Regions from separate parts of the Alitiscatomonas sp. genome, predicted to be linked through region 2. Evidence: predicted binding sites of a transcription regulator. Region 2 holds the regulator's gene; the other holds the start of a gene.
What was found. The regulator Rex, encoded in region 2, represses fermentation and respiration genes when NADH is low (regulators of the CRP and FNR family bind a similar motif). The targets are predictions, from matches to a motif close to ATTGTTAANTANTTAACAAT.
Positions count from the first base shown of each region.

Region 1 (3,420 bases), on a different contig from region 2:
CCCTGGATCCGGAGGCCTCAAAAGCCGCAGGAGTCCGCGCCCGGGAGATCCAGATCTCCTTTTCCCATACCCGGCCCGATGGAAGAGACTTCTCCACCGCCCTCTCGGAAGCCGGGGCTTCCTTCCGCGCCTCCGGGGAAAACATCGCTTATGGCCAGAGATCGGCAGAGCAGGTCATGGACGTCTGGATGAACAGCGCCGGCCACAGGGCCAATATCTTAAATCCCGGATACTCGCGGATCGGCATCGGCCATGTGAAGGACAGCCGCGGCGTGGATCACTGGGTCCAGCTTTTCCTAAACTGACCGGAGGACCGTCCGGGTCATATGGAACGCCCGGCATCATGAACCTGTACCAGGAGTATTCCATAAAAAAGAAGCCGCAGCATCTCGGCTTCTTTTTTAATCGTATGGTTCATAATCGTAATGACGAATGTATATGTCCCTTACAGAGATATGGTCTGGGTACGGCTGCTATTTCTGCATTTTCCGGTCATTGCCTTTTGTATCAGCTGATCTTCGGCAGGATCATGCCAGGTCCACGCGGTTCATATATCTGATCAGGCGGAAAATCTGGCTGGTGTAACCCCATTCATTGTCATAGAATGCGATCAGCTTAAAAAAGTGGGAGTTTACCTGAATGCCTTCCCTTGCATCGAAGCAGGAGGCGTGGGAATCGCCGATAAAGTCCGAAGATACCACCTCGTCTTCGATATAGTCCAGGATCCCGGAAAGCTCATTTTCACTGGCTTCCTTCATCTTCCGGCAGATATCCTCATAGGATGTCGGCGATTTTAACGCCACGTTCAAGTCCACGATGGAAACGTCGGAAGTCGGAACACGGTAGGAAATCCCGTTCATCTTATCCTTTAAAGAAGGGATCACCAGAGAGATCGCCTTTGCTGCTCCTGTGGTGGATGGGATAAGGTTTCCAAACACCGAGCGGCCCGTTCTCCAGTCCTTTAAGGATCTGCAGTCCACCACCTTCTGCTTTGCTGTTGCAGAATGAATCGTGGACATGAGTCCATATTCAATACCGTAATGATCTTCAAGCACTTTACAGATGGGGGCAAGACAGTTTGTGGTACAGGATGCATTGGAGACCACCATCATATCCGGTCTGTATGTTTCATGGTTGATGCCCATAACAAAGGTGGGAGTCACATCGTCCTTGGCCGGCGCCGTTACGATCACTTTCTTTGCGCCTGCCCGGATGTGCGCCATGGCCTTTTCTGTGGTGCAGAAAGCGCCGGTGGCGTCGATGATGTACTCGGCTCCGCACTCTCCCCATGGGATCAGCGAGGCGTCGCTCTCAGAGTATACCGGGATCTTCTGTCCGTTTACGACGATCCCGTTTTCATACGTATCCAGGGTTCCCTGAAAGCGGCCGAATATGGAATCATATCGGATCATATATACCATATACTCTAAATTTGCGTTGCGGACATTGATCCCGCATAAATGAAACTCTTCCGGTTTGTCGATGGCGATGCGGAATGCGACTCTTCCTATACGTCCAAATCCGTTGATGCCAATTTGAATTGCCATTGCAAATGTACCTCCTATAAAAAACATACCTTTTTCATTGGATGGCAATGACTTTTGCAGTAAATAACCGTGAATTGCTGTAACCCAAGGCCAGTGTAACATAAGTGTTCAGAAAAAGCCAGTGATTCGGAGGTAATTAAACATTTAACGGGATTGGCATTTTTTTTACAATAAAACGTCCTTTTATTTCCGGCCCAGGAGGAAAAAGCTCCAGCTGTGATCCGCCGCTATCACAGGATGCTTTCCAGGTAGCACAGCAGGTCCTCCTTCCCCAGCGGTTCACAATGGCTGAGTATGCAGTATTTACAGTCCATGGAACGGATGGTCCGGATCAATGAAGCCAGCTTGTCCCGATCCATATATCCATCGTTAAAAAAGTCTTCGCTGGTGGAATCACCTAAAAATAATACCTTTTCTTCTGGTATATAAATACAGACCGTGTCTTCTGAATGGGGCGCTTCTGTATGAAAGATCCGGGCGGTCATGCCTCCCAGATCCACGGTCATTCTGTCCGAAAATTCCAGGTCTGACAATACAATATCCAGCCTGTCCAGATCTGCATATTCTCTTTTGAAATGGATGTCCTCTCTTTTCAGCGCTTCGATATAACCGGAGTCCTCCGCCTCTTCCTGCTGTTTTTTCAGAAACTCATTGGTCTTTTCATGGGCAATGCTGACCCCGCTGACCGCATGCATCCCGAAGGTATGGTCGTAATGCCAATGGGTGATCACAGTAAAATCTGGTTTTTTTAAATGCTCTGCTTCGATAGCCCTGTAAAAATCTGCCACATGAGAAGACGAATATCCCGCATCAATGGCCAGAGACCATTTATCTCCCCTGATATAAGCTAACATCGGCCTGTCTGTCTCCGGTTCATGCTCCAGATAATAGATCCGATCCGTTAATCTGTTTAATCCCATTTCCTGTCCCACCTTTCCGGCAATAATTCCTTCAATGTCATTTCCCTGTCGTGGTCAATGGCCGGCCCCTCCGTTTTTTCAATTTTACTGGTCTGACCGTATCATATGCGATCTGGTATAAATCTTTCATAACCCCTCCGGTGATCCTCTGTCTGATGGGATGATTTTATCAGACATGATATATAAACTCAATAGACCGACTGAAATCCCCCGGGCGGTTTTTCATAAGGATCGGCCTATGGTCCATTGCTGTGTATAATAACTGTAACGGGCAGAGATACCAGGAAAAGCGGTATATCCTGCCATAAGCGGAGCTGGAAAAGCGGGACTGGGCCGTATGATCCAGAGGGGCTTATATAGCCGCCATTCCCTTCAAAGCGCTTCCCCCTGGAGCAGCATAAGAAAGAGCCTGGATTTTTCTCTGCTAATGGGAAAAATCCAGGCCCCGGATGATGGATCCATGTTAATTATTTTATTTCACACAGGCTTTCATCTAACGCACGGATGATGGATACTGTGTCCTCCACATCCTTGTCCGTTATCCCTCTGTAAAACACCAGACGGATGCGGTTATCTGTTACCTCACCTGCAAATACACCACTTTCCTTCAGCCGCTGGCAATACTCACCGGCATCCATTCCCATAACTTTCAGCATAACAATATTTGTCTCTATTGTTTCTTGTGGGTGCACATACCTTAAGCCTTTGAGTCCATCAGCCGTTTTTCTGGCATGCATATGATCCTCTTTCAGTCTCTCCGTAAGATTTTTCATTGCATACAGTGCCTGCGCCGCCATGATCCCAGCCTGCCGCATCCCGCCGCCCAGACGCTTCTGGGTATTCCTCAGCTCATCAATAAACGGTTTTTCCCCGCATACCAGGGATCCAAACGGCGCTCCAATCCCTTTAGAAACACAAAACATTACCGAATCTGTATATCGTGCAATTTCAGA
Region 1 is NZ_JAXXBR010000092.1:27,928-31,347, forward strand. It holds gene WIH05_RS09725 (CAP domain-containing protein) at 1-305, shown strand, start outside; gene gap (type I glyceraldehyde-3-phosphate dehydrogenase) at 528-1,547, opposite strand; gene WIH05_RS09735 (MBL fold metallo-hydrolase) at 1,778-2,467, opposite strand; gene WIH05_RS09740 (GntG family PLP-dependent aldolase) at 2,935-3,420, opposite strand, start outside.
Region 1: a site for Rex is predicted at 1,700-1,719, ahead of gap (type I glyceraldehyde-3-phosphate dehydrogenase). Genes of this name have one in related genera too.

Region 2 (3,420 bases):
CAGTCGTCCATTCCCATGGCTAAAAGTCCCGCAATGACCCCTGTCAGCACGTCTCCGGAGCCTCCCTTGGCCATGGCTGGAGAACCGCTTAAGTTTATAAACAGCTTTCCGTCCTTTCTGGCCGTCACCGTGGCCGCATCCTTTAAAACGCAGGTGACGCCGTACTGGTCAGAAAACTCCCTGGCCGCTGCCAGGGGATCCTCCTTGATCTCCTCCACCGGCTTTTCCGTCAGCCGGGAAAATTCCAGCACATGGGGCGTCAGAATGATATTTTCCGTGAAATATCCCTTCAGATACGGATATCTGGCCGCCAGGTTCACCGCGTCGGCGTCCATGACGATGGGCACATAGGCGTCGCTTAAGACTGCCTCCACCAGTGTCCTGGCATACTCCTCCTGTCCCAGTCCCGGGCCCAGGACGATGGCGTCAGCCCAGCCCGTCTGGGAACGGATATACTCCTTAAACTCCCCCGGCTCCTCGCTGGCCCACTGGGGATCAAAGGAGGACAGCACCGCCTCCGGCAGCCGCTCCTGGATCACACTGCGGTTTTCCTCCACCGTCATGATCTTCACCAGCCCAGCCCCGGTACGGTACGCCGCCAGGGCAGAAAAATACGCGGCTCCCGCCATGTTTTTTGCCCCGGCGATCACCAGGATCTTTCCATAGGTCCCCTTGTGGGAATCCGCCCGCCGCCTGGGGATCTCCATAAGATCCTCCGGTCCGTGGGCATGGACGTGCTCTCCGGCCTGCTCCAGATCCTCGGGCACGAAGCCCACGTCCTCCAAAAAAAGCCGTCCGCAGTATTCCCGGCCCGGAAACAGGGCCTGGCCCACCTTCCTCATGCCAAAGGTCACAGTCACATCCGCCTTTACGGCACAGCCCATGACAGCCCCTGTGTCCGAGCTGATGCCCGACGGCATATCCACCGCCGCCACCGGGACCAGCTCCCGCTGCCGTTTTTCCTCCATAAGGCCGATGAGCTCCTTATAAACGCCCTCCACCGGCCTTGAAAGCCCGATGCCAAACACTGCGTCAAGGATCAGATCGCAGGCCTCCGGAAGCGGATCGCCCAGGGTGAGGATGGGGATCCCCAGCTTTTCCGCCACCGAAAGCTGGACCTCCAGCTCCCGGCTCCGTTTTCCCTCCAGGGACGGAAGGAGGATGACAGAGGAAAAGCCCTGGAGCGTCAGCATCCTGGCCGCCGCCACGCCGTCGGCCCCGTTGTTTCCCAGCCCACAGACTGCCCAGACCGTCTTCCTCTTCCTTTCCTTTAAAAGCCGCTCCCTTCCTGGACCATGCTCCAGGGCCTCATTCCCCGAAAGCCCCGGCTCCAGAAGCTCTCCGGCCCGTTTTACCACCTCCAGGGCCGCCCGCTCCATCAGTATCAGGGATGGGATCCCGTATTCCTCGATGCTTCTTTGATCCACCGCCTTCATCTCTGCGGCATTCAGCAGATCCTTCATTCCGTCACTCTCCTTCCCCCACGGCAAAGGCCATGGCGTACTCCCTTGTATTGGAAATGGATACCTCCAGCCGGAGGATCCCCTTTTCTTCTGCTGTCTTTCTGGCTCTGCCATACAGGTTCACATAGGGCTTTCCAAGCTCATCCCGGAGGACCTCGATGTCCCCTGGCATAAAGTCCCGGAAGCCCGTCCCGAAGACCTTGGCCACAGCCTCCTTCACAGCAAAATCGCCGGCAAGGACAGAGGCTTTCCCCCCTGCCTGCCGGCGCTCCCTTTCTGTATACACACGCGATAAAAAAGCCTCTTTTTCACAGGCTTTTTTCATCCGCTCAATTTCCACTAAATCACAGCCCGTTCCAAGGATCATACTGTTTTTTCCCGTTCCTTCCGCTCCCGCTCGTCCTGCATACTGCATACCCGGTAGGAAAGACGCATCAGACTCTCTGAAAGATGAACGTTTTCCACCACCACATCGTCGGGCACGTTGAGGTCCGTATGGGCAAAATTCCAGATGGCCTTGATCCCTGCCCGGACCAGACGGTCTGCGATCTCCGGCGCTTTGGACTTGGGGATCGTAAGGGCCGCGATCTGCACCTCGTTGTCCACAATGAACTGCTCCAGATTGTCAATGCTGCGGATCTCCACCCCGCGCACCACCAGGCCGATGAGCCGCGGGTTGATGTCGAACATTCCCTTGATCATGAAGCCGCGTTTTTCAAAGTTGGTATAATTGGCAATGGCCTGGCCCAGGTTTCCGGCTCCGATGATGATCAGGTTATGCTGCCGGTCGATGCCCAGGATCCTGGCGATCTCCGTATAAAGATACTTTACATTATATCCATATCCCTGCTGCCCGAAGCCGCCGAAATTATTGAGATCCTGGCGGATCTGGGAGGCGGTGACCTTCATCCTGGCACTCAGCTCATTGGACGAGATCCTTTCGATCCCCTCCTCCATCAGCTCGCCCAGATAGCGGTAATACCGGGGCAGCCTGGAAATTACTGCCTTTGAAATCTGTCTCTCTTCTGTCATGTTGTGTCTTCACCTTCCTGTGTAACGATCAAATAGCACCTGCATACAGGGGCAGCACGCCCCGGTACGCCGATGCTAACATTATAGCATATCTATACATTTTGTCAAATCCTTGTCAAGTGGATCGGGAGGAAATTCTTGCCTTATGGTCCCCTTTATCCATCCCAGCGGGTACACACGCCTGTGTGAAGCCTTGGGCCATATCTCGGAGGACGGCAAAACGTTTTGCGGTTTAAATCCACGATATTGAAAATGATTATGAAGCGGTTAAAAAGAATCAGACTTTGATGTTGACCTGTATATTACAGGCTCCAACTCCTGAATGCTGTCCTCAGAAGTTTGAAATACATGACAATGATCCCAACTATGTTCTTACGCCAGACGAATCTGCCCGCCTATTCTAATAATGATCAAACGATCCGTATTTCCTCTCCCTCTCCAGCATGACATTAAAAAAAGAGACGCCTGCCGCCAGCCACAGGAAATTCAGCCCCACATATCCAAGGGAAATGAGCGCTGATATGGGCTGCCCCGAATAAAGTATCTGAACGATTACGATTCCTGGAGCAAACGGTAATAAATGAAGAATACTGAATTTCTCTGTCTGTATCATGTTGATCAAAAACAGCATCGTCCCCTGAATGATCATAACCATCTGCCCTGTATTTTTCTCTCCCAGACCGACCGCACCGATCATAAGGCCGATCCCGTACATCCCGATTATGCTGGGAACGATCAGTACCAATGCTTTTAAAAAGAAAACTAAATTTGAAAAGTTTAAAATATGTACAGCGATTGAGAATACCAGAATGCCGGACATGGTGACTGCACTGATCATCAATGATATCATCAGACGGATCCCCATCAGAAGTATGATCGAGTACTTGCTTTGAATATACAGCTCCAATGTCCCTCTGGATGCCTC
Region 2 is NZ_JAXXBR010000098.1:1,988-5,407, reverse strand. It holds gene WIH05_RS10440 (NAD(P)H-hydrate dehydratase) at 1-1,463, opposite strand, end outside; gene acpS (holo-ACP synthase) at 1,468-1,830, opposite strand; gene WIH05_RS10430 (redox-sensing transcriptional repressor Rex) at 1,827-2,495, opposite strand; gene WIH05_RS10425 (hypothetical protein) at 2,896-3,420, opposite strand, start outside.